Regions from separate parts of the Streptomyces sp. NPDC005799 genome, predicted to be linked through region 1. Evidence: riboswitches for the same ligand, from Rfam matches in the RefSeq annotation. Region 1 holds a riboswitch; each other region holds the start of a gene.
The links. Region 1 has a riboswitch for S-adenosylmethionine ahead of ABZ453_RS08885 (putative leader peptide). Riboswitches for the same ligand answer to the same signal wherever they lie in the genome.
Positions count from the first base shown of each region.

Region 2: another riboswitch for S-adenosylmethionine. It lies ahead of ABZ453_RS45450 (amino acid ABC transporter permease); the one in region 1 lies ahead of ABZ453_RS08885 (putative leader peptide).
Region 3: another riboswitch for S-adenosylmethionine. It lies ahead of thrC (threonine synthase); the one in region 1 lies ahead of ABZ453_RS08885 (putative leader peptide).
Region 4: another riboswitch for S-adenosylmethionine. It lies ahead of ABZ453_RS02160 (aminotransferase class V-fold PLP-dependent enzyme); the one in region 1 lies ahead of ABZ453_RS08885 (putative leader peptide).

Region 1 is NZ_JBEXXQ010000007.1:24,258-31,574, forward strand. It holds gene ABZ453_RS08870 (ABC transporter permease) at 1-278, opposite strand, end outside; gene ABZ453_RS08875 (ABC transporter permease) at 275-1,234, opposite strand; gene ABZ453_RS08880 (ABC transporter substrate-binding protein) at 1,238-2,857, opposite strand; gene ABZ453_RS08885 (putative leader peptide) at 3,084-3,200, opposite strand; SAM riboswitch class IV at 3,235-3,347, opposite strand; gene ABZ453_RS08890 (DUF1684 domain-containing protein) at 3,398-4,222, opposite strand; partial or broken gene ABZ453_RS08895 (LLM class F420-dependent oxidoreductase) at 4,267-5,191, opposite strand; gene ABZ453_RS08900 (NtaA/DmoA family FMN-dependent monooxygenase) at 5,284-6,684, opposite strand; gene ABZ453_RS08905 (LLM class flavin-dependent oxidoreductase) at 6,681-7,317, opposite strand, start outside.
Region 2 is NZ_JBEXXQ010000077.1:9,705-17,021, forward strand. It holds gene ABZ453_RS45435 (GNAT family N-acetyltransferase) at 1-354, opposite strand, end outside; gene ABZ453_RS45440 (ABC transporter substrate-binding protein) at 442-1,470, opposite strand; gene ABZ453_RS45445 (amino acid ABC transporter ATP-binding protein) at 1,534-2,331, opposite strand; gene ABZ453_RS45450 (amino acid ABC transporter permease) at 2,328-3,308, opposite strand; SAM riboswitch class IV at 3,633-3,742, opposite strand; gene ABZ453_RS45455 (glutathione S-transferase C-terminal domain-containing protein) at 3,808-4,683, opposite strand; gene ABZ453_RS45460 (putative leader peptide) at 4,835-4,945, opposite strand; gene ABZ453_RS45465 (hypothetical protein) at 5,057-5,716, opposite strand; gene ABZ453_RS45470 (hypothetical protein) at 5,756-6,130, opposite strand; gene ABZ453_RS45475 (ABC transporter ATP-binding protein) at 6,483-7,317, opposite strand, start outside.
Region 3 is NZ_JBEXXQ010000019.1:152,653-159,969, forward strand. It holds gene otsB (trehalose-phosphatase) at 87-944, shown strand; gene ABZ453_RS20540 (trehalose-6-phosphate synthase) at 932-2,329, opposite strand; gene ABZ453_RS20545 (glucosyl-3-phosphoglycerate synthase) at 2,414-3,358, opposite strand; SAM riboswitch class I at 3,485-3,639, shown strand; gene thrC (threonine synthase) at 3,658-4,944, shown strand; gene ABZ453_RS20555 (MoaD/ThiS family protein) at 5,057-5,332, shown strand; gene ABZ453_RS20560 (cold-shock protein) at 5,775-5,981, shown strand; gene groL (chaperonin GroEL) at 6,320-7,317, shown strand, end outside.
Region 4 is NZ_JBEXXQ010000002.1:34,900-42,216, reverse strand. It holds gene ABZ453_RS02185 (NYN domain-containing protein) at 27-1,370, opposite strand; gene ABZ453_RS02180 (hypothetical protein) at 1,407-1,646, opposite strand; gene ABZ453_RS02175 (rhomboid family intramembrane serine protease) at 2,024-2,758, shown strand; gene ABZ453_RS02170 (Lrp/AsnC ligand binding domain-containing protein) at 2,755-3,036, shown strand; gene ABZ453_RS02165 (hypothetical protein) at 3,046-3,765, opposite strand; gene ABZ453_RS02160 (aminotransferase class V-fold PLP-dependent enzyme) at 3,777-5,138, opposite strand; SAM riboswitch class IV at 5,285-5,401, opposite strand; gene trpD (anthranilate phosphoribosyltransferase) at 5,477-6,541, opposite strand; gene ABZ453_RS02150 (cytochrome bc complex cytochrome b subunit) at 6,672-7,317, opposite strand, start outside.

The DNA.
Region 1 (7,317 bases):
CCCAACTCGTCCGTGCCGAACCAGTGATGTGCGCTCGGGCCGCGGAAGTTCTGTGCGGGGACGCCCTTCAGCGGGTCCTGAGAGGTGAACACTCCCGGCCAGAACGAGGCCAGCACCACCAGGACGAGGACGACGACCGACAGCAACAGGCCCGGTCGGCGGGCCAGGAACCGCAGCACACGTCGTACGTCGCCGCGGCTCCCCGGCTCGGGGCCGGGGGCCGTGTCGACCGGCCGGGCCAGGCCGAGGGCGGTGTCGTCGACGAGGCTCTGGCTCATGCGAGGGCCGCCCTTCCGCCCGAGGCCACCACGATCCGTGGATCGAGAAGTGGGTAGACCAGGTCGATGACCACGTTCGTCGTCACGAAGATCAGCGCTCCGAACACCACGACCCCTTGCACGAGCGGGATGTCCTGAGCCGTGACCGCCGCCGCGGTGACGCGGCCGAGGCCGTCGCGGGAGAACACGGTCTCCACCACCACCGAACCGGCGATCAGTTGCCCCACGAGCAGGCCGACGACGGTCAGCGCCGGCAGGGACGCGTTGCGCAGGGCGTGCCGCAGATGAACCCGCCACCGGTCGGCGCCCTTGGCCCGCGCTGTCTCGATGTACGCCTGGTCCAGCGCGGTGAGCAGGCTCTTGGCGAGCACCTGGGCGACCTGCGCCCCGGTCGGCACCGCCAGCGTCAGGGCCGGCAGCACCAGCCCCCGCAGGCCGTCGTTGCCGAACGCGGGAAACCAGTGCAGCCGGAAGGAGAACAACTCGACCAGCAGCAGCCCCACCCAGAACGTCGGGACGGACACCCCCAGCGGCGGCAGCGACAGCAGCAGCTGCCGCAGCCCGCGCTGAGTGGTGTACGTCGCCACCACCGCCAGACCGCCACCGAGGAGCACCGCGAGCAGCAGGGCCGCTCCGGTCAGCTGCAGGGTCTGCGGCAGGGCGTCGGCCACCGTCGAGGTCACCGCACGACCGGTGGACACCGAGTCGCCGAAGTCCCCGCGCACCGCCCGGCCGAGGTACTCGGCGTACTGCACCAGCACCGGCTTGTCGAAGCCGTACTCGTGCCGCAGGGCGGCGATCTGCTTCGGGTCGACCTGCCCCGAGTCCATCCCGGCACTGGCCATCGCCGTGACCGGGTCGCCCGGCAGGTAGTCCAGCACCAGGAACGAGACCGTGTACGCCGCCCACAGCACGCCGACCGCCTGCGCGAGCCGTTTGATCACATAGCGGCGCATGCGTCAGCCGATCCAGGTGTCGTGCAGCTGGAGCCGGCTGGAGGCGTCGAAGTCCAGGTCGTGCACCTTCTTCGACACGCCCAGCTGGGTCTGGAGCTCCACCACCGGAGCGTAGTAGGCGTTCTGCACGATCAACTGCTGCGCCTCGGTGACCAGTTGCCCCCGCTTGGCCGGGTCGACGGTAGCGGCCTGCTCGGACAGTGCCGTGTCCAGGGAACTCGGGGGCAGGTGGTAGAAGTTGGCCAGCTTGGTGGAGAAGGAACTGCGCAGGATGTCGGGGTCGGCGCGGGTCACGTTCCCCCACACCGCGTCGTAGTCGCCCGACTGGAGTGTCGGCGCGAACTGCGTGACCTGGAGCTGCTTGAGGGGCACATCGACACCGACGGTCTTGAGCTGCTGCTGAATGAGCTCCAGCGCGGGCTGGTTGGTGGCCGCGTTGGGGAACCACTTGATCGTCAGACTCAGCTTCTGGCCGTCCTTGGCGCGGACGCCGTCGCTTCCGGCCTTCCAACCGGCCGCGTCCAGCAGGGACTTGGCCTTGGTGACGTCGAAGGTCAGGCCGGAGGAGAGGTCGGTGTAGTCGGGTGTCGTGTGCGCGAGGACACTGGTGGCCGACCGGGTGCCGGTCGGGAACACGGTGTCGGCGATCTGCTGCCGGTCGATGGCGTGGAGGATCGCCTGACGCACCTTGGCGTCCTTGAACAGCGGCCGGGAGTTGTTCAGGCCGAGACCGAACACCACCCCGGGGTTGGCCCGTCGCTTGAGGGTGACCTGGCCGCCCTTGAGAGCCGCCTCGTTGGCCTTGCCGACGCTGGAGACGGCGTCCACCTGACCGGACTGCAGGCTGCCGGCCCGCACACCCGCCTCCGGCACCACCTTGAACACCAGCTTGTCGAGATACGCCTCGCCCTTCTTGGACCACAGTGATGATCCCCAGGCGTATCCGGTGCGCCTGACGAGTGTGAGGGACTGGTTCTGCACGTACTGCTTCAGCACGAACGGTCCGGAGCCGGTCACCCCGTCACTGCACTTCTGCTGCGGGGTCTTCTGCACGCTGGCCGTGGACTCGATGCCGAGCGAGTGCGTCGAAGTGGCCTGCAGGAACTGGGCGTTGGGCTGGATGAAGGTCACCTTCACGGTGAGCGGGTCGACCACGGTGGTGCTCCCCACGCCGCTCAGGTAGCCCTCGGCGAGCGTGCCCAGGGCGCCGAGCTTCGGCACCGCGTCGAAGTTGTCCTTGACCACCTGCGCGGTCAGCTTCGAGCCGTCGCTGAAGGTGACACCGGAACGCAGATGGAAGGTGAAGGTCCTGGCGTCGGGACTGACCTCCCAGCTCTTCGCCAGCCACGGCACGATCTTGCCGGTCTTCGGGTCCTGGTCCGTCAGGGAGTCCACGATCTGGCGCACCGAGTAGATGGTCTCGTTGCTGGCGACCTGCTGCGGATCCACGCAGCCGGAGTCCGACCCCACCGCGAAGGTCAGGGTGCCGCCGGACCTGGGCTGTCCGGTGCCGCTGCCCGCGTCGCCGCCGCCCGATCCGCAGGCGGTCAGCAGGGCGCTGGTGGTCACAAGGGCGGTCAGTGCCGCCCACCGAGAGGTTCTGACATGGGGAAGTGCGATCACGGAGGTCTTCTCCTACTCGTGTCACCAGGCACGGCGGTGGTACGGGACACGGCCGTGCCGGGGCGTGCGGACCCGATCGGCGTGATGCCGATGTCGGGGAGCGCTGTGCAGACAGGGATCAGCGGAAAGGAAGAACAGGGATCAGCCGAAACGACGTACGGGGATCAGGCGCAGACGGATGCGGCGGCGCCTGGTGCCGGACGGTGACCAGCGCTGCAAAGGCCCGTCAGGCCTGACAGAGACAGCTGGTCGAGCGCTTGAGATCGATGTGGCGCCGACGCGAGAGCCGGGAGAACACGGTGGCGCCGGCGAAACGGGCGCTGAGGTCACCACCGTGCCGCATGTCGGTCCTCCACCTGTCCGGCCCCGGTCACGGGGCCACGCGCTTGCGGGATCGTCGGTGATCCCGCCGGGCTTTCACCTGGAGCACCCCACCGCGTGGGAGGGTTGCCGGTCAGCGAGCCAGGGCTTGACGCTGACACTCAATGCCACTCGTGATCGTACGGAGAGATCTTGCCGTTGGTCAATGGCCACCCCGGCTCAGGAACCGCCGCGCTCGCGGGGGATCTTCTGACCGGCCTCGATCGCCACCGGCAGCCGGTTCTCGGCCGGGGGCAGCGGGCACGTGGCCAGGTCCGTGTAGGCGCACGGCAGGTTCGCGGCGCGGTTGAAGTCCAGGACGACCCGGCCGTCGGCGGCGGGCGGCTCGAGCCACAGGGCCCGGTTGGCGGCGTAGGTGGTGACCCCGGAGGTGGCGTCGGTGAACAGCACCAGCAGCCGGCCCTCGCCGGCGCCGGGGAACGCGGTGAGGGACAGCTGACGTCCGTCCAGCTCGAAGTCGATCCTGCCCGGAGCGTCATAGACGTGCTCCAGGCCCTCGACGGCCGCTCCCACGGTGGTCGGCCGGGGTGTGTCGAAGGGGACGTAGCGGCCGGTCACGGCCCAACGCGCGTCGGGTGCGTAGGCAGGTGTTCCGGTGAAGGCCGTGCGCAGGGGCGCGTCCGGGTGTCGGGGACGCACGATGTCGTGGCCGCCGCGCTTGGCGACCTCGATGACGGCGTCTCCCCACACCGCGTTGACGCCGCCGCGTTCGGGCAGCACGCCGAAGCGGTGTTCACCGCGCACCGGGGTTCCGTCGACGACCAGTTCCTCGCCGTCGTCGAGGGTGACGACGACCCCGTCGGGGCCGGTGTGCCAGGCGCCGGGCGCGTCCGGGAATCGCTGGGGGCGGTCGTCGAGCCAGTGCTGGCCGGTGATCGCCAGAAAACCGTGCGGGGCGGAGAGCCGGGCCTCCTGGGCCCGGTACCACTCCAGCCAGGTCTCGGTGAAGGTGCGGAGGTCGGTCGTGGTGGCCTCGGTGGTCAACGCAATCTCCTTCGTGCAGGGGGCTGTCGGGTCTTCGGGGCGGTTCAGCGGGCGAGTTCGCCGAGCAGTCGCCAGGTGCGTCGGCGGTCGGCCTCTCCGGCGATCTCGGTGCCCGAGAACACGACCTCGGTGGCGCCCGCGTCGCGGTAACGGCGCACCTCGGCCTCGACGGTCCGCTCGTCGCCGATCACGGCCAGGTCGGCGGCCCGTCGGGCGCCGGAGAGTTCGATGACCCGGGCGTAGGACGGGATCTCTTCGTAGAAGGCGAGGTTCTCGGTGGCCTTGGCCCGTACTGCCGCCACGTCGTCGGTGACCACGCCCGGCACCAGGGCGACGATCCTGGGCGCGGGGCGGCCGGCGGCCTCGGCGGCGGTGGTCAGGGCGGGCACGATGTGGTCCGCCAGGGCGCGCGGTCCCGCCAGGTACGGCAGGATCCCGTCCGCCAGTTCACCGCTGACCCGCAGCGCCTGCGGCCCCATCGCGGCGACCAGCAGGGGGACACCTCTCTCGGCACCCGGTACCCGCGCCGGGAGCGGGGGTGGTGGCGGTCAGCAGCTCACCGTGGAAGTCGGCCGTGCCGGTCACGGTCAACTGCCGCAGTGCGGTGAGGAATTCACGCAGCCGGGCGATGGGCCGCTCGAAGGGCAGGCCGAAGGCGGTCTCCGTCAGCAGTTTCGTACCCAGGGCCAGACCGAGGTGGTAGCGGCCGTGGGTCGCGGCCTGGGCGGTCTGGGCCTGGCTGGAGACGAGCAGCGGATGGCGGCCGAAGACGGGGATCGCGGAGGTGCCGACCTGCAGTGCGGGCACTTCGCGCCCGACGATCGCCGCAAGCTGGGGCGAGTCCGCGCCGAAGGTCTGCCCGAACCAGGCCGACGTGACACCGGACTCCGCTGCCTCATGGGCCAGTCGTACGGCGGCGTCGACCTGGTTCGGCGCGTCGGACGCGGTGAACACTACTCCAACCGTCATGTCGGTTCAGAACGGGTGTGGGCCGAAGTCGCATTCCGGTTCACGTGTGACAGCTTCTTGTCAGTCATGTGTACGAGACCCGGGGTGGGGGCTCAGCCCGCCTGCCGCCGGTCCGGGGCGGACCGGTGGGTGAGTGGTTCACGTAGGCCGAGGTTCTCGCGCAGCGTGGTCCCGCTGTACTCGGTGCGGTAGACCCCGCGTTCCTGCAGTTCCGGGACGAGCAGGTCGACGATGTCGTCGAGGCCGTCGGGAATCAGGTACGGCGTGACGTTGAAGCCGTCGACCGCGCCGTGCCGTACGAAGTGGGCGAACTTGTCGGCGAGACCGGACGGCGTACCGACGTGCCCGCGCTGTGGGCCCAGCGCGATGACGGTCTCACGCAGCGACCAGCCGTGCGCCTCCGCCTTCGCCCGCCACTGCGCGACGACCGCACGCGGGTCGGCGATCCGGCGGGCGCCGAAGGAGCCGTCGTTCTCGGTGACGACCGGGTCCTCCTTCGGCAGCGGCCCGTCGGCGTCACGGTCGGAGAGGTCGATGCCCCACAGCAGCCCGGCGATCCCCAACGCGGTGGCCGGGGTGACCTGTTGGAGCCGGATCCACTGCTTCTTCTCCTGGGCCTCCTCCTCCGTCGCGCCGATGATGATCTCGGTGCCGGGCAGGATCCGCAGATCGTCGTCGGGACGCCCGACCGCGCGCAGCCGGCGTCGGAGGTCGTCGGCAAAGGCCAGGGCGTCGTCGAAGTCGTTGCCGTGCGCGGAGAAGATGACGTCGGCGTTGCGGGCGGCGAAGTCGCGTCCCTCGCCGGAGTCACCGGCCTGGAAGATCACCGGGTGACCCTGGGCGCTGCGGGGCAGGGTGGGGGCGAGGTCGACGTCGAACTGCGGGCCCTTGGGGCGCACTTGATGTACGGAGCCGGGAGCCGCCCAGGCGCGCGCGGTCGCGGAGGCGGCGACGGCGCCGTCCTCCCAGCCGTCCCAGAGGGCGCGGGCCACGGTGAGGAACTCCTCGGCGCGCCGGTAGCGGTCGGCGTGGTCGAGGTAGCCGCCGCGGCGGAAGTTCGCGCCGGTCCAGGCATTGTCCGTGGTGACCACGTTCCAGCCGGCGCGGCCCTCGGAGAGGAGGTCGAGGCCGGAGAGGCGGCGGGCCAGGTCGGCGGGCTCGTTGAAGGTGGAGTTGGAGGTGGAGACCAGGCCGATCCGGCGGGTGACCGCGGCCAGCGCCGCCAGCTGGGTGATGGCGTCCGGCCGTCCGGCCACGTCCAGATCGTGGATCCGTCCGTCGACCTCGCGCAGCCGCAGGCCCTCGCCGAGGAAGAAGGCGTCGAACAGGCCGCGTTCGGCGGTCTGGGCGACCTTGCGGAAGGAGGCGGGGTCGATCTGGGAGCCGCTGTCGGGGGCGGACCAGATGGTCCAGTGGTTGACGCCCTGGAAGAAGACGCCGAAGTGCAGCTGGGCGTGCGGCCGGGGGACGTCGAGGGGGTCGGTGCGGGTCATCGTGCGTCCTCCTGGGCGGCGGGGGCCGCGACGGCATAGCGACTGGCGGGGCGCTCCAGACCCAGGGTCGAGCGCAGCGAGGTACCGGGCAGCGGACGGGAGACGAGGCGTCGCTCGGACAGGGCCGGCAGGACGAGTCGGGAGAGGGCGGGCAGGTCCTCGTCCAGCACGAGCGGATGCAGCCGCACTCCGTCGAGATGGCGGCTCAACTCGCCGAGCAGAGCGACGAGTTGGTCGGCGGGGCCGATGTGCCGCAGTCGCCCCCGGTCGCTCCATGCCGCGTGCCGTTCGAGGTCCGCGACGCGCTCGGCGGCCGTGGCGTCCGGCGTGTCCAGTGCCACCTCGACCTCGGCGAAGACCCGGGGCGTCCCGGCGACGGCAGCTGCCCTGGCGACCGACGCGAGATCGCGCCCTTCGACGAGCCCGAGGTCGAGCTGTGCGGCGGGAACCCGGTCCGGCCGGCCCAGGACGACGAGCTGCCCCTGGGGCGGGCGTGGCACGATCGCGGGGCCCTTGACGGCATAGGTCTCGCCGGTGAAGTCGATGTAGTGCAGCCGGTCGCGGTCGAGGTAGCGGCTGGTGGCCACGGACCGGATGACCGCGTCGTCCTCCCACGAGTCCCACAGAGCGCGG
Region 2 (7,317 bases), on a different contig from region 1:
GATCTCGGGCACGTCGTCGGGGCCGAGCCGTACGGCCTCGGGGTCGGGCTCGGCGCGCAGGGCGGTGTCCACGAGCTGGACGCCGTGCCCGGTGCGCACGACCTCCCAGCCCTCCGCCGCCTCGGTCACGCCCCGTACCGCGGCGGTGCCGCCGGGGCCGACGAGTGCGGCGAGGTCGGCCCAGGCGCGCGGGTCGTCCTCGTCGGAGAGGGCGTGGAAAGGGGCCACGTCCGGCTGGTAGCGGACGGCGTGGCCGACGCGTTGGGCGAAGCGGGCGTGCGGACCGGTGAGCGCGGCCCAGGCAGGATTGTCCAGAAGGTGCGAGGAGTTGGCGTCGAGGGCGATGACGGACATGGTGTGGCGGTCTCCGGTGTGCGGCTCGGGATGTCCGGCGCGGGGACTCCACCGCGGAGCGGCGGCGGAGCCCCCGGCGCGCGGTGGTCAGGAGTTGTCGAGCGGCAGTCCGGGCGGGTTGACCTCGGACTTGGCCACGCCCTCGTTGGAGAGGTTGTAGGCCTTGAGCCACTCGGCGTACTGACCGTTCTTGATCAGGTAGTTGATGGCGTCGGCGAGCGGCTTGGCCAGGCCGCTGTCCTTCTTGGCGGTGGCCGCGATCAGACCCTGCAGGCTGGCACCCGCGCCCGAGTAGGTGCCCGCCGTGCGCGTGGCGTTGGGCGTGTTGGCCACTTGGCGGTTGTGGTAGGCAAAACCGGGGTTGGGGCCGAAGGACGCGTCGATCTTCCCGCTGTTCAGGGCGAGGAAGGTACTGGTGCTGTCCTGGAAGTACTTGACGGTCAGCTTCTTGCCCTCCTTGGCGAGCTTCGCCTTCCACTCCAGGAGGATCTTCTCCTGGTTGGTGCCGGAACCGACGGCGATCGTCTTGCCGGCGAGGTTCTCGTAGTTGCCGTCGAAGTTCCAGGTGCTCTTCTTCGGAACGATGAAGGCCAGGTTGTCCTGCCGGTAGGAGGCGAACTCGTACTTCTTCTTGCGCTCCTCGGTGTCGGTGACGTTGGAGAAGGCCACGTCGACCTTGCCGCTGTCGATGCCGACGAAGAGGTTCTCCCACGTGGAGTTCTTCACCTCGGGCTTGAGACCGAAGACCGCTGCGACCAGACGGCCGAGGTCGGGCTCGGAGCCGGTGAGGGTCTTCTGGTCGCTGCCCACGTAGGCCAGCGGCGGGAAGCCGGCCGGCAGTGCGCCGATGCCGATCTCCAGCTTGCCGCTCTTCCTGACGGCCGCGGGCAGTTCGCCACTGATGGACTTGACCTCGGAGACCTTGATGGACGTCTGCTGGGCGGCGCCGTTGGAGACCTGGCCGACGACGACCTCGCCGGTCTTGGCGGCGGCGTCGGTGGAGGTGGCCGCGTCGCTGTTGCCACCGCAGGCGGCGAGCCCGGTGGCCAGGGAGGCGACGGCGGTCGCCGCGGTGATGCCGCGTATCAGGCTGCGTCGGGTGAACTGGGTGGGCATGGCCGATCCTTGTCGCTGGAGGTGATGAAGGTGGTGTGGGGGGAGATCTGAAGGCGCGGCCGGTCAGAGGACCTTGCTGAGGAAGTCCCTGGTCCGCTCGTGCCGGGGGTTGTCGAGGACCTCGGAGGGCGGGCCCTGCTCGACGATCCGGCCGCCGTCGATGAAGACGACCCGGTCGGCGATCTCTCGGGCGAAGCCGATCTCGTGCGTGACGATGACGAGGGTGGTGCCGCTGGTCGCCAGGTCCTTGATGACGGCGAGCACCTCGCCGACCAGTTCGGGGTCGAGGGCGGAGGTGGGCTCGTCGAAGAGGATGACGCCGGGGCGCAGCGCGAGGGCGCGGGCGATGGCGACCCGCTGCTGCTGACCGCCGGACAGCTGGCGCGGGTAGGCGCCGGTCTTGTCGGCGAGGCCGACGCGGTCGAGGAGTTCCCGGGCCAGTTCCTGGGCATCGGTCCTGCCGAGGCGGCCGGTGGCGACCGGGGCCGCGGCCACGTTGTCCAGGACCGTCAGGTGCGGGAAGAGGTTGAAGTTCTGGAAGACGAAGCCGATCCGGCCCCGCTGAGTGAGGATGGCCCGCTCGCTGAGTTCCTTGAGCCGGTTGCCCTGCCGCTTCACGCCGATCGGTTCGCCGTTGATGCTGACGTGGCCGATCTCGGGCTTCTCCAGGTGGTTGATGACCCGCAGCAGGGTGGACTTGCCGGAGCCGGAGGGACCGAGGATGACGGTGACCTCGCCCGGGCGGACGGTGAGGTCGACGCCGTCCAGCACCCGGTGGGTGCCGTACCACTTGTGCACGTCGTGCACCTCGACCGTGGCGGCGTCGACGTTCGCCAGGGCCTCGATGGTGTCGGTGGTCATACGGCGGCCTCCCGGCGGATACGGGCCCGCAGCTCGGTGAGAGCGGTGCGGAGCTTCTGCAGCGGCGTCGGCGGCAGGGTGCGGGTGGCACCGCGGGCGTAGTGCCGCTCGACGTAGAACTGGATGACGGAGACGACGCTGGTCAGGATCAGGTACCAGACGGTGACGACCAGCAGCAGCGGCACGATGTCGCCGGGATAGGTGGAGCCCATGGTCTGCGCGGAGCCGAACAGGTCGAGCAGGGAGACGTAGAAGACCAGCGAGGTGCCCTTGATCAGGCCGATGAGCTGGTTGACGTAGTTGGGGATGATCGAGCGCAGCGCCTGCGGAAAGACGATCTTCCGGAACTGGTAGCCCTTCGGCAGGCCGAGCGCCGCGGCCGCCTCGTGCTGGCCCTGGTCGACGGAGAGGATGCCGCCGCGGACGACCTCGGCCGCGTAGGCCGCCTCGTTGAGGCTGAGGCCGATGACGGCGATGGCCATGTCGGTGGCGAGCTTCGTCTCGTCGAAGGAGAAGAAGGCCGGACCGAAGGGGATGCCGACGCTCAACGTCTTGTACAGGGCGCTGAAGTTGTAGAGGAAGAGCAGCACCACGATGAGCGGGATGGAGCGCAGGGCCCAGATGTACGTCCAGCTGACCGCGCGCAGCACCGGACTCCTCGACAGCCGGGCCAGGGCGAGCAGGATGCCGCCGAGGAGACCCAACACCGCGCTGTAGGCGGTGACTTCGAGGGTGATCACCAGGCCGTCGAGGATGGTGGGGCGCAGGAACCAGTAGCCCCAGCGGTCCCACTGGTAGAACGGGTTGGTCACCAGGCCGTGCACGAACTGGGCGACCAGGACGAGGACGACCGCGGTGGCGATCCAGCGTCCGGGGCGTCGCAGCGGCAGAACTCGCTGAGCGGTGAGGGGCTTTGACGGTTCGTCGGCGGCGGACGTCGGCGCAAGCGTGACGGTGGCGCCAGGGGGTTCACTCATGGTGGGCTCCGGCTGGGTCGGACACCCCGGACGGCGCGGCGGCATGCGGCGGCGGACGCGACAGCGGGGTACCGGGGGCGGGAAGGACGACGGCACACCGCGTCGCGGTGTTCGTCAGGGGATGCGGGGGCTGCGGGAAGAGGTCAGCCCCGACAGCGGGCACGGCCCGATGCGGTACACAGTGCGCTGTTCACGCGGAGCAGATCGACGGCGCGATCGGCGACGAGAGGGTTCGGGTACGGCTGTACGCAGCCCTGTGGGCGGCACGTGGCCGTCCTGGGAGCTGCGTACATGGCGTCACCGTCACTGTTTCCGGCCCTGCGGGCCTCGCGCTTACCGAAAGGTCATCCGGTCCGGTCGTCACCTGGGGCACCCCACCGCGGTGCGAGGGTTGCCGGTCAGCTAGCCAGGGCTTGTCGCTGACGCTCATGACCGTTCTGGTTGCTAGTTAAAACAATTGCCCGAACGTATGTCAACGCCCGTCCACCAGGTGGAACGGCTAACGGGTGGCGTGGGCCGCCCAGTCCAGGATCCGTACGGCCGCTCCGGCGGCCTCCAGGCCCTGGCAGCGGGCGTGGTGACGGCGTTCGATGCCGTCGAGGTCGAGGTGGCCGCCGAACGCCGGGTGGGCGGCGAGCCGGCGGGCGTAGGCCCACAGGGTGGGATGGTCGGCGATGCGCTGGACGGCGGCGGCGTCCAGGTGGTTGCGGTGCACGGTGTCGAGCTGGACCAGCGCGGCCCACAACTCGACGTCGGCTGCGGTGACTTCGTCACGGATCAGGTAGGTGCGGCCGGTGAGCCAGCGGTCGAGTGCGCCCAGGGTGTCGAGCAGGGTGGTCAGTGCCGTGTCACATACCATCGCGTCCTCACCGGCCGACCCGGCCCGTTGCGCCGCCTCCTCGATCCCCTCCCGGCACATGCGCTCCACGGCCTCGATCTCCGACTCCGCGCCGCACGGGTGGAGGGAGGTACCGCCGGCGGAGAAACGGCGGGCGAGGTCGCGCATGATGTCCGGCGCGTGGGTGCTGACGATCCGTCCGGACCAGTCGTCGCTGAGCACCGGTCCGACGGCCGGTCCGCGGTAGCGGTGGGCGCTGGCCTCGTACAGCGGCCGCAGGGCCGAGTGGCCGCCTTCGGGGCAGTCGGGCACGGCGGGCAGCCGGGTCACCGGACAGACGGCGTCCAGGCCGAGCAGGCTGTGGGTGACGGCGATGCGCAGGCCGTCGGGACAGGCGGTCGACAGATGGAGGCGGTAGCGGCCCGGAACGGCGTAGTGGCCGCTGCGCGCGTCCCGGCCGATGCGGCCCCGGAAGGCGGGCGCGGGTCGATCGGTGGCGTGGGCGGTGGTGTGGGCGACCGGCGGTGCGATGGTCATGACTCTCCCCGGGAGCGGGCGCGGACGTACGCGCGGCGGAAGCGACGTCGGGCGGGCGGGAATGGGGCGGCGGTCCTGGGAGCAGGGCTCACCCGTGCGCGCCGGACGGGCGCCCCCGAGGGGGCGGTGTCGGCGCGGGAAGGGCCGCGGCTCAGCCCTGGGGCCTGATCGCGCTGCAGACTCGCAGCAGATCGATGTGACGGCGGGAGGTCAGAAGAGGCGAACGGACCACGCGGACGGTGACCGGTTCAAGGCGCCTCATGTTTCCCTACCTATTCACTAGGATTCCCTCAGTGAGTGTCGATCCGACCGCGAACCACGTCAAGAGGGGCGTCCCGCATGGCGGACGCCCCGGTGGACTTTCCCGGTGAGGTCAGCGGAGATGAGCGGTGTCGATGGTCGTGTACTCGCTTCCGACGGCGGTGACCAGGATGTAGCCGGGGTTGCCGTTGCGGTCGACGTAGCACGTGAGGTAGTGGACGGCGGTCACGGTCTGCCGCACGGGATTCTCCGCCACCGCCTTGCGGCAGTCCGCCGCGGTGGGAAGTTTGTCGGAGTTCCAGGAGGCCAGCTTGCCGTTGCTCGCGGCCAGGAAGCCGCCCGAGACGTAGATGGCGTCGGTACTCGTGCCCGCCGGGACCGGCGGGGTGTGGCTGAAGTCGTAGCCGGTCGGCGTGCCCCCGGGGTCCATCATGCGGAACCCGCGGACCAGCGCGGTGGAGACGGAGGGCTGCGGGCTGGACAGCGCGGCCGAGGTCGCGAGACCGCCGCCCCCGAGGAGCGTCACCGCGGCCACGCCGGCGATCACGGGATGGGCGGAGGCCATGCCGAGCAGCGGGCCGATGACGGGGACCGAGAACTTCAGATGGGTGTTCTTCTGCGTGACCGTGGAGTGGTCGCCCGCCGTCACGGTCGCCGTGGGCGCGTAGTCCCGGGAGCGGCGGCGCGTGGCCCTCTGCGGTGGCAGGTAGGTGTTGTGCTGGACGTTGCCGTCGCCGGCCTGGGCGCCGTTGGTCCGGCTGTTCCTCATCATGGCGGTGCTTTCTGCGGCCCGTGGGTGTCGGTCGGGCGCCTAACCGAACGTGTTGTGCTGGGTGTTGCCGTCGCCGACCTGTACGCCCCGGGCCTCCCGCAGATCGACCCGGTACGTCCCGGGCGGTCCCGCGTCCGGGGCGGTCAGGGCCAACAGCCGCCGGGCGTGCTCCACGACCTCGGCGTCCACTGCACCGGCCAGGACCAGGTCGTGAGCAAGCCCTTCGGCCGATCCGCCCGGCCGGCGCTCCAGCAGCTCGATGCGTTCCAGGGCCCCGGGCCTGCCCGCGAGCCGCCGCACGAGCGCCTGCTTCAGGGCGGCATAGCACTCGGACACCGCCGACGAGGCGGCGCCGCTCAGACCCGCACCCACCCCCGCGGTCAGCGCCTGCGCCACCAGTGTCCCCGGGTCCATCCACCCACCTCCGTACGGCTTCCTCGGCGGCACCCGGTGACGATCACCGGCGTGACGACACGAGGAAGCTATCGGCGGGTCGACCGGCTCCTCGGGGCTTGAGCGGAGTCGACGGATATCGCACGACCGGCGGCGGGACGTCGCCGTTGTTCGGCCGTTTCCTGCCCGGCGATGCCCATTCGGCACCGTCGGGACCGTCGTCCTCCCCAAGCCGGCGGCCGGACCGCGGAGTTCAGGCGCCGGCCGTCAGCCACGGACCCGATGCGGACCGACAGCCGTGAGCCCGGGAGCCTGCGGACGCTGTCACCGCCGCCGGTGTGCCCGGCGGGCCGGGGTGCTGCTGAAACCGGGCTCAGTGCAGGTCGGCGCCCGCCGGGCTGTCGTCCGTCAGGAAGCCGCCCGACTGGTGCTGCCAGAGCTTGGCGTAGGCGCCGGCGGAGGCGAGGAGTTCCTGGTGGGTGCCCTGTTCGACGATGCGGCCGCGGTCGAGGACGACGAGCCGGTCCATGCCGGCGACCGTGCTCAGCCGGTGCGCGACCACCAGCGCGGTCCGCCCCTCCATCAGCCGCCACAGGGCTTCCTGGACGAGGATCTCGCTCTCGGAGTCCAGTGCGCTGGTCGCCTCGTCGAGCAGCAGGATCGGGGCGTCCCGCAGGATCGCCCGGGCCAGCGCGACGCGTTGGCGCTGGCCGCCGGAGAGCTTGACGCCCCGCTCGCCGACCATGGTGTCGAAGCCGTCCGGCAGGGCGTCGGCGAACTCCGTGACGTGCGCCGCCCGGGCCGCGCGGCGGATCTCGGCGTCGGTGGCGTCGGGCCGGGCGAAGGCGATGTTCTCCCGCAGCGTGCGGTGGAACATCGCCGGGTCCTGCGGCACGTACGCGATCAGGCCGCGCAGATCCGCCTGGCGCATCCGGCTGATGTCCTGGCCGCCGATCAGGATGCGGCCCGCGTCGATGTCCATCATCCGCAGCAGCAGCCGGGTCAGCGTGGTCTTGCCCCCGCCTGAGCGGCCGACCAGTCCGATCCTCGTGCCGCTGGCCACGGCCAGGTCGAGACCTTGGAAGAGCGGTTCGCCGCCGCCGTGGGTGAAGTCCACCCGCTCGAAGCGGACGTCGGCCGGTCCCGGCAGCAGCGGCTCGGGGGACGGCGGGTCCAGCACGGTGGGCGGGACCAGCAGCAGTTCGGTG
Region 3 (7,317 bases), on a different contig from region 1:
GCGCACCCGCGCCCGACCCCCAGCCGGCCGTTCTCCCGCACCCGCCAGCCGCGCATGTCTCGCCGTATCCCGGTTAGGGTCCCCGTATGGGCACCCATACGGACACGGACCCCCTGCCGACGCCCGTCACCCGGGCCGGGCGGGACGGACTCGGCGCGATTCTCGCGAATCCCCGGAAGGCCGTGATCGGCCTTGACTTCGACGGGACGCTCGCCCCGATCGTCGCGGACCCCGAACAGGCCCGCGCCCACCCCGACGCCGTTCCCGCGCTGGCGCGGCTCGCCCCGAAGGTGGCCGCGGTCGCGGTCGTCACCGGGCGCCCGGCGGAGGTGGCCGTCCGGCACGGCGGTTTCGCGGGCGTGCCGGGCCTCGAGCACCTGGTCGTCCTCGGCCACTACGGCGCCGAGCGCTGGGACGCGGTGAGCGGCGAGGTCACGGCCCCGGCGCCGCACCCCGGGGTCGCCGCCGTCCGCGCCGAACTGCCGGGGTTCCTCGACCGGGCCGGCGCGGGGCAGGCGCAGGGCACCTGGATCGAGGAGAAGGGCCGCGCGCTCGCCGTGCACACCCGCCGCGCGAGCGACCCGCAGGCCGCGTTCGAGGCCCTGCGCGAGCCGCTGACCGAGCTCGCCGCACGCCACGGCCTGATCGTGGAGCCCGGCCGGCTGGTCCTGGAACTCCGCCCCCCGGGCATGGACAAGGGCGTGGCCCTCGGCGAGTACGTCCGTGAGATCTCCGCCGAGGCCGTCCTCTACGGCGGCGACGACCTGGGCGACCTCCCGGCGTTCGGGGCGGTGGAGAAGCTGCGCTCCGACGGGGTTCCCGGACTGCTGGTGTGCAGCGGGAGCGACGAGGTCACGGAGCTGAGGGAGAGGGCGGACCTGGTGGTCGACGGCCCGGCAGGGGTCGTACGCCTCCTGTCCGCCCTCGCGGCTCAACTCGGCTGATCCACCAGCGCGTTCAGCTGTTCCAGGAACCACTGCGCCGGCGGCAGCGCGGTGGCGGCCGCCGCCAGCCGCTTGCCGCGCTCGGCCAGCTCCTCCGCCGGCAGGGTCAGCGCCGTGTGCAGCGCCTCCGCCGTGCCGATCACGTCGTACGGGTTCACCGTGATCGCGTCCTCGCCCAGCTCGGCGTGGGCGCCGGCCTCGCGGGACAGCACCAGGACGCAGCCGTCGTCGGCGACGACCGGAACCTCCTTGGCGACCAGGTTCATACCGTCGCGGATGGGGTTGACGAGGGCCACGTCGGCCAGGCGGTAGGCGGCCAGCGAGCGCGCGAAGTCGTCCTTCACGTGCAGCACGACGGGGGTCCAACCGGGCGTCCCGTACCGGGAGTTGATCTCCTCCGCCAGCCGCTGCACCTCCGCGGTGTAGTCGCGGTACACGGCGAGGTCCTGCCGCGAGGGGTAGGCGAAGGCCACGTGCACGACCCGCTCCCGCCACTCCGGGTGGTCGTCGAGCAGCTGCCGGTACGCCAGCAGCCCGCGCACGATGTTCTTCGACAGCTCGGTCCGGTCGACCCGCACGATCGTCTTCCGGCCCGCACCGATCTCCTCGCGCAGGGCGGCCATCCGCTCCTCGACGTCGCTTTCGTGCGAGCGCTGCCGCAGGAAGTCGGCGTCCGCCCCGAGCCCGTGCACCCCGACCTCGGTGTTCCCGAGCCCGTCCACCAGTTCCGTGCAGCACGCCGTGAACGCGTCCGCCCAGCGCCGGGTCAGGAAGCCCAGCCGGTCGGCGCCCAGCATGCCGCGCAGCACCTGCTCGGCGATGTCGTCCGGCAGCATCCGGAAGTAGTCCACCGGCGCCCACGGCGTGTGCGAGAAGTGACCGATCCTGAGGTCCGGGCGCAGCTCGCGCAGCATCCCCGGCACCAGCGTCAGGTGGTAGTCCTGCACCAGCACCGCCGCGCCCTCGGCCGCCTCCTCGGCCAGCGCCTCGGCGAACGCCCGGTTGTACGCCTCGTACGACGCCCACTGCCGTCGGAACTCCGCGTCGAAGACCGGCTCCAGCGGGGTCTGGTACAGCATGTGGTGAACGAACCAGAGCACCGAGTTGGCGATGCCGTTGTACGCGTCGGAGTGCACGTCGGCCGGGACGGCGAGCATGCGCACGCCCTCCTCGCCGACGCCCTGCCGTACCGCCTCCCGGTCGCCGTCGGACAGCGCGGAGCACACCCACAGGGCGCCCGCGTCGGGCCCGATCGCCGACAGACCGGAGACCAGCCCGCCGCCGCCCCGTTTGGCGGCCAGCGAGCCGTCCTCCTGTACCTCGTACGAGACCGGGCCGCGGTTGGACGCGACCAGCACCTGATGAGCGCCGTGCGTGGAAGCCATACGCCTCAACCTAGCCCGGCCCGGAAACACTCAAACGTATGGCCGGTTCACGGCCTCGCCCCGTATACGGCCCGCTCCGCGGGGTTACGCGACCTTGCGCTCCGCGTACTCCGCGATCTCCACCATGGGCGGCCGCTCCTCGGTGTCCACCGAATAGGTGCGCGGCTCGAAGCCGTCCTCGCCCCGCTCGAACTGGGTGAGGGAGGGACGGATGAGGTGGCCGCGGGCGAGCCGGAGCTGGGCCGTGCGGTAGATGGCCGCGGCCATGCGGCCCAGGGCCTGTCCGTCCTGGTGCCGGTGCCTGCGGACGCCGACGTCGACCTGGGCGAGGGCGTCGAGGCCGACCAGGTGCAGGGCGTCGACCAGCATGCCGAGCTCCACGCCGTAGCCGACGGGGAAGGGCAGCTGTTCCAGCAGGCTGCGCCGGGCCGCGTATTCGCCGCCGAGCGGCTGGACGAAACCGGCCAGTTGCGGCCAGTGCATGTTGAGCAGCGGGCGGGCCATGAGTTCGGTGACCCGGCCGCCCTGGCCCCTCGCGCCGGCGAGCGGGCGGTCGTACATGCCCTTGACCAGGTCGATACCCGGGTCGGTGAGCAGCGGGCCGACGATGCCGGAGACGAAGTCGGAGGAGAACTCCTTCAGGTCGGCGTCGATGAAGCAGACGATGTCCCCGGTGGTGACCAGCAGCGAGCGCCACAGCACCTCGCCCTTGCCGGGGACGGCGGGGAGTCGGGGCAGGACGTCGTCGCGGTGGACGACCCGCGCGCCGGCCGACGCGGCGACCGCCGACGTGCGGTCGGTGGAGCCGGAGTCGACGACCACGATCTCGTCGACCAGCGGGACCTGCTGCATCAGGTCGTGACGGATGATGGCGACGATGTCGCCGACCGTCTCCTCCTCGTTCAGCGCGGGCAGCACGACGGACACCGTCCGGCCCGTGCGTTGCTTGGCGGCCAGGATCTGGTGGAGCGGTCGGTCGGTGACGGACCAGGAGCGGGTGCTCAGCCAGCGCTCGACTTCTTCCAGCACGTAGGCGGCTCCTCACTTGTCTCGCGGTTCGGACGACTCTCTCAACTGTCCTGGCCTTCGGTTACAGTCTTGAACAACGTCGATGACCATCGCATGTCCGAGGTCATTGAACGTACAACCGAATACCGCTCATCCAGAGGGGCAGAGGGACACGGCCCGATGAAGCCCCGGCAACCCTCCAGCCGGTCTCGTAGATCAACGTTGATCATTCCGCGAGGCTCCCGGCTAGGGAAGGTGCCAAATCCGTCTCACGGCGAGATGCGTCGTGAGGAAGATGAGGAGAAAGGGCCTCGCCTCACATGGCTGCGCAGACTGTTGCAAGCACCACCGACTCCCAGGCCGTCGATCTCGGTCCCGCCGCGGCGCTGAGCTGCCGCGAATGCGGCCACCGGGTACCGCTCGGCCCGGTCTTCGCCTGCGAGGAGTGTTTCGGCCCGCTCGAGATCGCGTACGACTTCTCGGCCTACGACACCGAGGAACTCCGCAAGCGGATCGAGGCGGGACCTTCGAACATCTGGCGTTACGCGCCGCTGCTGCCCGTCCCGGCGGACGTGGCGACCAAGCCGAACATCAACCCCGGCTGGACCAAGCTCGTCAAGGCCGACAACCTCGCGCGCGAGCTGGGCGTGACCGGTGGCCTGTACGTCAAGGACGACTCCGGCAACCCGACGCACTCCTTCAAGGACCGTGTCGTCGCCCAGGCCATCGAGGCCGCGCGCGTCTTCGGCTTCACCACCCTCTCCTGCTCCTCCACCGGCAACCTCGCGGGCGCGGTCGGCGCCGCCGCGGCCCGGGCCGGCTTCCGTTCCTGCGTGTTCATCCCGCACGACCTGGAGCAGGGCAAGGTCGTCATGGCCGCGGTCTACGGCGGTGAGCTCGTCGGCATCGAGGGCAACTACGACGACGTGAACCGCTTCTGCTCCGAGCTGATCGGCGACCCGGCCGGCGAGGGCTGGGGCTTCGTCAACGTCAACCTGCGGCCGTACTACGCGGAGGGCTCCAAGACCCTGGCGTACGAGATCTGCGAGCAGCTCGGCTGGAAGCTGCCCGACCAGCTGGTGGTGCCGATCGCCTCCGGATCGCAGCTGACGAAGATCGACAAGGGGCTGCAGGAGCTGATCAAGCTCGGGCTCGTCGAGGACAAGCCGTACAAGATCTTCGGCGCGCAGGCCGAGGGGTGCAGCCCGGTCTCCGTCGCGTACAAGGCGGGGCACGACGTGGTCCGGCCGCAGAAGCCGAACACCATCGCCAAGTCGCTGGCCATCGGCAACCCGGCGGACGGCCCGTACGTCCTGGACATCGCGCGGCGTACCGGCGGCGCGGTGGAGGACGTGAACGACGAGCAGATCGTCGACGCGATTCGGCTGCTCGCCCGGACCGAGGGCATCTTCGCGGAGACCGCCGGTGGGGTGACCGTCGGCGTGACGAAGAAGCTGATCGAGGCCGGTGTGCTGGATCCGAGCCTCACCACCGTCGTCCTCAACACCGGCGATGGGCTGAAGACCTTGGACGCGGTGGCCGACACGGGGCTCACCGCAACGATTCGCCCGAACCTGGAGTCCTTCCGGGAAGCTGGGCTCGTCTAGACCGTCGTCGTCTGGGGGCCGGTGGGGGCTGCTCGCGCCCACGCGGCGGCAGCCGCACATATCGACCACAGCCCCGCGCCCCCAAGCCCGTTATCCGACCGGAGGTTTCATCGTGAGCGTCAACGTCCGCATCCCCACCATCCTGCGCACCTACACCGGCGGCCAGGCCGAGGTGAGCGCCGAAGGCGCGACCCTGGCCGAGGTCATCGCCGATCTGGAGAAGAACCACACCGGGATCGCCGCCCGGGTCCTCGACGACCAGGGCAAGCTGCGGCGATTCGTCAACGTGTACGTCAACGACGACGATGTGCGGTTCGAGCAGGGGCTGGAGACGGCCACCCCGGACGGTGCGGGCGTCTCGATCATTCCCGCGGTCGCCGGCGGCTGACCTGATGACCGATCATTACCGTCGGTAACAGTGATTACCGAGTGTTCATCGAATTGCCCCCTCCGTGAGAGAAACGGAGGGGGCAATTCTGCATGGTTGAGCACGGTACAGTTGGGGAACCTGCTGCCTCCCGCATGCCGAACGCATATGAGTACCGCCTCCGGATGCGATGAGAAGTAGCCAAAGTGTGCGCGTCTTTTGTGTCTTATGCGCCCTTTATGGGGCCCGACTTGCCCTGAATTCGGGCGAATTCTCACTACATTCCGGACCCCTGACGTCCAGAATTCTCGTCCGATTGACCTGTTGCAGACGGCAGTTGGACAGATACATTCAGCCGCGGTCGACGCGTTCCGGCGCACGCCCCCAAACCGTGGGGGGTGAGGTCTGACCCGGACCCGCGAAGTGCGGGTCTGTGCAAGGGCCAGTAATAGGGGAGTTAGGCATGGCTCAGGGCACCGTCAAGTGGTTCAACGCGGAGAAGGGGTACGGCTTCATCGCGGTCGACGGTGGTGCGGATGTTTTCGTCCACTACAGCGCCATCCAGATGGACGGGTACCGCACCCTGGAAGAGGGCCAGCGGGTCGATTTCGAGATCTCGCAGGGTCAGAAGGGGCCGCAGGCGGACATGGTCCGACTCGCGACCAGCTGAAGCACGCGCCGGGTAGATCGCAGCGTCGTTCTTCTGTTTTCTTCGAAGGGCTCGTACCCCATGGGGAGTCATGGGTACGGGCCCTTCGGCATGTCTGCGTCAGGCGGCCCCGGATCCCCTGCGAGACCTGCCCAGTACCCGGGAGGCGCTTGCACTCGGCAGGGGCGAGTGCTAATCATTGGCGTTAGCACTCTGAAGGTGAGAGTGACAAAGAAGGACCGGGTCGGTGAGGCCCGCAGGCCGGGTGGGGCAAGGAACCCACGGGTCGGCGAGCCGTCCGTCGCGGGCGCGGGCGCGGTCCGAAGGAATCACCCCCAGTCCTGGAGGGACCACTTCACATGGCCAAGATCATCGCGTTCGACGAGGAGGCGCGGCGCGGCCTCGAGCGCGGCATGAACCAGCTCGCGGACGCCGTGAAGGTGACGCTCGGCCCCAAGGGCCGCAACGTCGTCCTCGAGAAGAAGTGGGGCGCCCCCACGATCACCAACGATGGTGTCTCCATCGCCAAGGAGATCGAGCTCGAGGACCCGTACGAGAAGATCGGCGCCGAGCTGGTCAAGGAAGTCGCCAAGAAGACGGACGACGTCGCCGGTGACGGTACGACCACGGCGACCGTGCTCGCCCAGGCCCTGGTCAAGGAGGGCCTGCGCAACGTAGCCGCCGGCGCCAACCCGATGGCCCTCAAGCGCGGTATCGAGAAGGCCGTCGAGGCCGTCTCCGGTGCCCTGCTCGAGCAGGCGAAGGACGTCGAGACCAAGGAGCAGATCGCCTCCACGGCCTCCATCTCCGCCGCCGACACCCAGATCGGCGAGCTCATCGCCGAGGCCATGGACAAGGTCGGCAAGGAAGGCGTCATCACCGTCGAGGAGTCCCAGACCTTCGGTCTGGAGCTGGAGCTCACCGAGGGTATGCGCTTCGACAAGGGCTACATCTCGGCGTACTTCGCCACCGACATGGAGCGTATGGAGGCCGTCCTCGACGACCCGTACATCCTGATCGCCAACTCCAAGATCTCCTCGGTCAAGGACCTGCTCCCGCTCCTGGAGAAGGTCATGCAGTCGGGCAAGCCGCTGCTGATCATCGCCGAGGACGTCGAGGGCGAGGCCCTGTCGACCCTGGTCGTCAACAAGATCCGCGGCACCTTCAAGTCCGTCGCCGTCAAGGCCCCGGGCTTCGGCGACCGCCGCAAGGCCATGCTCGGCGACATCGCCATCCTCACGGGCGGCGAGGTCATCTCCGAGGAGGTCGGCCTCAAGCTGGAGAACGCCACCCTCGACCTGCTGGGCAAGGCCCGCAAGGTGGTCATCACCAAGGACGAGACCACCATCGTCGACGG
Region 4 (7,317 bases), on a different contig from region 1:
CGGGCATAGCACCTGGACGTTGACGTTTACGACAGGCGCTTCAGCAGCATCGCGGAGGCGACCGGTCGCGCGCCCGCCTTGGCGACCCCGTCGGCCACCTCGCGATCGGTGGAGGCGACGATGACGGGCCGCCCCGGCGGCTCGGCGCGCACCAGCTGGCGGATCAACTCGTCGGCGGTGACGCCGGGTTTGGAGAACAGCACCCGCACCCCGCGCGGGGGCGCCAGCAGCACCGGGGCCGCCAGTTCGGCCCCGTCGAAGACGCAGGTGACCTCGGCGCCGGTCTGCGCGGCGAGCTGGGAGAGCTGGCCGAGGAGCCTGAGGCGCTGCTTCTCCAGGGGCATCTGCGGATAGCCGGTCTTGGTGACGTTGTAGCCGTCGACCACCAAGTGCGCCTGGGGCAGGGCGAGAAGCTGGTCCAGGATGGCCGGATCGTGCTCGGACAGCGCCCGCGCGGCGATGTCCTTCGGGGTCATTCGTCCCGGTTCGACCGCGTCGACGGTTTCCGCGGGCCGTACGGACACGGGCGGCAGTGCCAGTTCGCGGCGCAGCCCCTGGGCCGCGTCCAGAACGGTGTCCAGAAGCAGACGGACGCGCATGTCCTCGACACTGCGCCCCTCCCGCGCTGCTCTGCGCGTGGCCTCGAGGGCCGCCTCGGCCTCGCCGAGCCGCGCCTTGAGCCGCCGGGTCTCGCTCTCCGCGGCGGACACCTGGGCCTGCCCGTCGGCCCGTACGGTCTCGATCTCGGCCTGGATCTTGCGCAGGGCGGCCTCGCCGCGCTTGACGTCGCTGAGGGCGGCACGGAGCTTGCGGTGAAGCGATTCGGCTTCCTTCTTGGCCGAGTCCAGCTCCGTCCGCAGCCGCTCGGTCTCCGCGCGGGTCTGGTCGCGGGCGGCGGTGAGCTCCTCGCGCAGCCGCTCCAGCTCGGCCCGGCTCTCCTCGTCGGCCCGCTCGGCGTCCGCCCGCTGGGCCTCCTCGCCGGCCGCGGTGACGAGCTTGACCCAGCCCGTGGGCCGCAGAACATAGGCCGCGGCCGCCACGTCGAGCGGATCCGCGGCCGGGGGCGGCGAGCCGGAGTCGAGGGCGCCGGCGAGCTCCGGCTGGGCCTCTCTCAGCTTCTCCCCGATGCGCTGCCGGAACAGCGGATCGGTCTCCAGCGCCGCCGCCATCGCGTTCCCGGCGAACTTGGCCCGCCGGTTCGGCGCGAAGCGCGCGTACTGCCTCAGCTGGGCGGGCAGCTCCGCGACGGTCAGCCCGCCGAAGCCGTCCGAGACGATCTGTACGACTCTTCTGCGCACACCGTCGGGCAGCGGACGGTCGAGCACCTCGGCGGCGCCGTCGCCCGGCCCCCCGCCTTGTGTCTCCACCATCCGTCACACCCCATCACTGTGCGGGGCCGCTCCCGGTCAGGAGCCGGCGCCCGGCCTGTCCACGAGTTCCACCTGGTCCACGGCGTTGCACCAGCGGCAGCGCACCGACTCGATGGTCTCATTGACCACCTCGCGCTCCTCGACCTTCGGCTCTCCGGCCAGGTCGAGGTGGACGTACTCGACGACCTTCGACGAGCGGGTCACGTCGAAGCGCGTGAGGTTGCCGCAGAGGGTGCAGCGCCACCGCGTCGTGGCGGTCGGCAGGGGAACCGTCATCGTGACTGTTCGCTTTCCTTCTAGTCTCCGTGACGCCCCAGCTTCCCTGGAGCGTGTGGCCGTAACCCTACGGCCTGCCGGCGACTCACCGCTGGTGTGTCCCCGGGGCCTGTCCGGCGGATCATGTCGGAGTCGCGGGGTAGGGCACGCCCACCTGCGGCGTTGTCGTCGGTTGGCGACTCTCCCACGCTCGAACAGCCGCGCGCGGGGGACCCCATCGCGTCGACGCCCTCCTCCGCCTTGCGGTTGGACGCACCATACCTCGCTCACCTGCACCGATAGCGTGCCGTCGATGTCCTCCGACCTGATCCGCCGGACAGGTCCTGGCGGCGAGGCGGTCTGGGCGGCTGCGTCCCGTTACGTCATGCTCTGTGTTCATGATCGGCAACTGGGACGTGACCGTCGGCAGAGTGCTCCGCACACCCTCGGCACCGGTGACGTACGGGCTGATCGCCCTGTGCTGTCTGCTCTTCCTGGCCGGGCCCGCCGCGGGGCTGAACCCGGCCTACGGCACCGGGGACGCGCTGCTCGCCGCGCAGCGCGCCTACTTCCACCGCTGGGGCGTGGTCCCGGCCGAGCTGTTCCAGGGCTCGCCCCGGGCCGCGCTCACCCCGGCGACCGCCCTGTTCGTGCACGGCAGCTGGGTGCACCTGCTGGGCAACATGCTCTTCCTCTATGTCTTCGGAGCGATGGCCGAGGAACGGATGGGCCGGATCCGCTTCACGCTCTTCTACGTCGGCTGCGGCTATCTGGCCCTGCTGGGCTACGCGGCCGCCAACGCCGCCTCCGAGCAGTCCCTGGTCGGTGCGTCCGGGGCGATCTCGGCGGTCCTGGGGGCGTTTCTGTACCTGTTCCCCGGGGCCCGGGTGACAAGCCTGCTGCCCTTCCTGTTCTTCCTCCCCCTCCGCTTCCCCGCCTGGGTCGTCCTGCCCTTCTGGGCGTCCCTGCAGTGGCTGGCGGCGGGCCGGGCGCCCCAGGGGCCCGGGGTGGCGTATCTGGCCCACCTGGTGGGCTTCGGCCTGGGCTTCCTCTACGCGTGGGCCCGTTTCCGCCGTACGACTAGAGTGAGGGCCGCCCCTGCTCCGGCCCCCGAGGGAGAGAACCAGCCGTGATCACCGCGATCGTCCTCATCAAGACCAGCGTGGACCGGATCCCCGAGATCGCCGAGCGGATCGCCGCGCTGGACTCCGTCAGTGAGGTCTTCTCCGTCACGGGCACCTACGACCTGATCGCCATGGTCCGGGTCAAGCAGCACGAGGACCTGGCGGAGGTCATCCCGGGCTCCATCAGCAAGATCCCGGGCGTCGAGGCCACGGACACCCATGTCGCGTTCCGGACCTACTCGCAGCACGACCTGGAGGCCGCGTTCGCGATCGGCCTGGACTCCTGACACCCCGCCCTACTCCGCGGGCCGGTGCAGCCGGCCCCAGAGGGTGATCAGCGCGCCCCAGTTCACCACCTGCCAGGCCGGGATGTCGGCGGAGTGCGGGACGCCGTCCTCGTCGGCGCCGCGCACCGTGAGGTTCGCGTCCCGCCGCGTCGCCCACCAGGACCGGGGTACGGACGGGTCCGGCAGGTCGACGGCAAGGGTGGGCTCCTCCAGGCCGGACCACGTCAGGAGCGTCCGCCCGCGCGGCAGCCACAGCCCCCGCGCGTCCGCCGTGAGCCGGCCGAAGGCGACCTGCCGGCCCTCCTGGAGCCGGGCCAGCAGCGCGGGCGCCTGCGCCCGGCCCACCCGTCGCCGCACGTGGTGGACGGCGGCCCGGATCGACACGTTCTCGGCGCGTTGCTCGTCCGGCTCGTGAAGCTGCCACTCGTCGAGGACGAAGGAGTGTTCCGCGCCGTCGGCGAACCGCGCCAGGTGCCGGTGGCCGTAGGTGTACCAGGGCGGGCCGTGCTCGGGGTCCCGTCTCAGGGTCAGGTCGATCGTGGAGCGCCAGTGGGTCACCTGCTCCCAGCGCCTCGCCCGCGCCCCCGGCACCGACACCAGCCCCTCCTCGTACAGGTACACCGGTGCCGTACGGGGCAGCCGTGGCCGACGGCGCGCGACGGCCACCGCGAGGAGCTCTCCGAGTTCCCCGGCCGACGCCGACTCACCTACCGCGGCCGGAATCCCCACACAACGGATGATTACACGGCCGGCACGCAGCGGCCGTCCTCGGTGCGGTATGTCCACTTTGCCCCGTCGCTCACCAGTTCCCGGACGGCGTTCACGAAGCGCTCGACGTGCTCGTCGGGGGTACCGGCGCCGAAGCTGACCCGGATCGCGTTGAGGGACTTCTCGCCGGGCGCGGCCTCGGGGGCGCCGCACTCGCCCTGGGTCTGGGGGTCGGAGCCGAGGAGGGTGCGCACCAGCGGGTGGGCGCAGAAGAGGCCGTCGCGGACGCCGATGCCGTACTCGGCGGAGAGGGCGGCGGCGAAGTGGGAGCTGTTCCAGCCCTCGACGACGAAGGAGATCACCCCGACCCGGGGCGCGTCGTCGCCGAAGAGGGACAGCACCCTCACCTGCGGGACCTCCGCCAGGCCTGCCCGCACCTTCTCGATCAGGTGCCGCTCACGGGCGACCAGAGTGTCGAAACCGGCCTCCGTCAGCGCCTTGCAGGCCGAGGCGATGGAATAGGCGCCGATCACGTTCGGGGAGCCCGCCTCGTGCCGGGCGGCGCTGTCGTGCCACTCCACGTCCACTCCCCCGTCCTCGCGACGGGTGACCTTGCGGCTGGCGCCGCCGCCCGCGAGGTAGGGGTCGGCCGCGCGCAGCCAGTCGGCGCGGCCGGCCAGGACGCCGGAGCCGAAGGGGGCGTACAGCTTGTGGCCGGAGAAGGCGACCCAGTCGACGTCCAGGTCACGGACGGAGACGGGGTGGTGCGGCGCCAGCTGGGCGGCGTCCAGCACGATGCGGGCGCCGTGCGCGTGGGCGGCGGCGGCCAGCTCACGGACCGGCCACAGCTCGCCGGTGACGTTCGAGGCGCCGGTGACGCAGACCAGGGCCGGGCCCTTGGGGTCACGGGCGGCGAGAGCGCGCTCCAGGGACTCGACGGCCTGCCGCGGGGTGCGCGGGGCGTTGAGGTAGGTGACCCGGGCGTCCTGCCAGGGCAGCAGGCTGGCGTGGTGCTCGGTCTCGAAGACGAAGACCTGGCAGTCGGCGGGGAGGGCGCGGGCCAGGAGGTTGAGGGAGTCCGTGGTCGACCGGGTGAAGACCAGCTGGTCGTCGGCTCGGCAGTCGAGGAACTCGGCGACGGTCCTGCGGGCGTTCTCGAACAGGTCGGTGGAGAGCTGCGAGAGGTAGCCCGCACCGCGGTGGACGCTGCCGTAGTACGGGGCGTAGGCGGCCACGTCGTCCCAGACGCGCTGCAGGGCGGGGGCGCTGGCCGCGTAGTCGAGGGCCGCGTAGGTGACTTCGCCGCCCGTCACGAGCGGGACGGTGACATCCCGGCCCAGAACGGGCAGCGGGGCACAAATGGTCTGGACGGAGGCAGCGGTGGAGACAGACATGGGGGAACTCCCGTGAAAGGCAGAGAAGAAGATGAGAAGGGGGTGCGCGGAGGCGGGGCTCGGCGGCCCTATCGCATTCGCTTGCTCACGGGGGACTCCCTCGATGACCAGGATCCCTGGGCTGTGCTCATCTCAAGAGCGTGAGGGATCCGCGCTTGCCGCAGACCTCGCTGCCTACGGCCTGGTCTTCACCCGGGGCACCCCGCCACGGACGGAGGGTTGCCGGACAGTCGGCCGGGGCCTCATGACTGTCACTCATGACCTGGAAGAGAACGTACGTGAGGTGATCGCGGTCCCGCAACCCGTGTCCGGATGACGGGACCGCGACCTTGAGTCGGCTACTTGTTGCTGGCCGCCACCCAGCGCTCCAGCGCCCGCTTGGCCGCCCCGGAGTCGATCGACTCCGCCGCCCGGTCCATGCCGGCCCGCAGCTGCTCGGCCAGGGTGCCGGGACCGGGATCGAGGGCCACGAGGGCCGCCGCCGAGTTCAGCAGGACGGCGTCCCGCACCGGGCCCGTCTCGCCGTCCAGGAGACGCCGGGCGACCCCCGCGTTGTACGAGGGGTCGCCGCCGCGCAGAGCCTCCACCGGGACGAGGTCGATGCTGACGTCACGGGGGTCGAAGGTCTCCTCGGTGACCTTGCCGTCCCGGACGATCCAGACGTGGGAGGTGGCCGTGGTGGTCAGCTCGTCGAGGCCGTCGTCGCCGCGGAAGACGAGCGAGGAGTTGCCGCGCTCGGCGAAGACGCCGGCGACGATCGGCGCCATGCGCGGGTCGGCGACGCCCACGGCCTGCGCCCGCACCTTGGCGGGGTTGGTGAGCGGACCGAGCGCGTTGAACACCGTGCGAATGCCCAACTGGCCGCGTGCGGCGCCGACATGACGCAGCGCCGGATGGAACTTGATCGCGAAGCAGAAGGTGATCCCGGCCTCCGCGGCCACCTCCGGGATCCGCTGCACGGGCAGTTCGAGGTTGACGCCCAGCTTCTCCAGGACGTCGGACGCCCCGGACGCGGAGGACGCGGCCCGGTTGCCGTGCTTGACGACCCGCGCGCCGGTGCCGGCGACCACGATCGCGGACATCGTGGAGATGTTGACGGTCTTCGCACCGTCGCCGCCCGTGCCGACGATGTCGACGGTCGGACCCGGCACCTCGATGACGTTCGCGTGCTCGTACATCGTGCGGACCAGACCGTTGATCTCCTCGACGGTCTCGCCCTTGGCCCTGAGGGCCACCACGAACCCGGCGATCTGCGCGTCGGTCGCCTCGCCGCGCATCATCAGGTCCATCGCCCAGGCGGTGTCGTCGGTGCTCAGGTCCCGGCCGTTCAGCAGGCCGTTCAGCAGCAGGGGCCAGGAACGGCCCGCCGCGGTGTCGCCTCCAGCGGGGGTCACAGCGCTCATGAGGCCGCTCCTGGGTGTCGTAGAAATGACGCGGTGTGGGCCCACCCTATCCAGGTCGGCGCACGAAGAAGGGCCCCCGTCCGGTGTTCGGACGGGGGCCCTTCCGCCGTGGCGTGGCGAGCCGCAGCGATCAGTGGTGGCCGTGGCCGCTCGTGATCTCCTTGTACTCCTCGACGGTCGGCTTCGGGATCTGGGACTCGTCGCCGTAGTACGCCTCGCTCAGCTTGGCGCGCAGCTTCTGGGAGCCCTTGACCTTGCGCTCGACGCCGTTCTCGTCGACCGTCGGGCCGATCTCGACCGGCTTGTACTGCTCGTGCGCCGTGAGGGTGTGCAGCGCCTCCTGGCTGAGCGGCTCGTGGACCTCGATGAACTCACCGTGCGGCAGGCGCTTGATGATGCCGGACTCGCGCCCGTGCAGCACCTTGTCCTTGTCCCGGCGCTGCAGGCCGAGGCAGATCCGCTTGGTGGCGATGAAGACCAGGACCGGTACGACGAAGAAGCCGACGCGCACGAACCAGGTGATCGCGTTGATCGACAGGTGGAAGTGCGTGGCCCACAGGTCGTTGCCGCCGCCGATCATCAGCACGAAGTACCAGGACACCCACGCGGCGCCGAACGCGGTACGCGTCGGGGCGTTGCGCGGACGGTCCAGGATGTGGTGCTCGCGCTTGTCACCGGTGACCCAGGACTCGATGAACGGGTAGACCGCGATCGCGACCAGGACCAGCGGGAAGATCACCAGCGGGATGAACACGCCCAGGACGAGCGTGTGACCC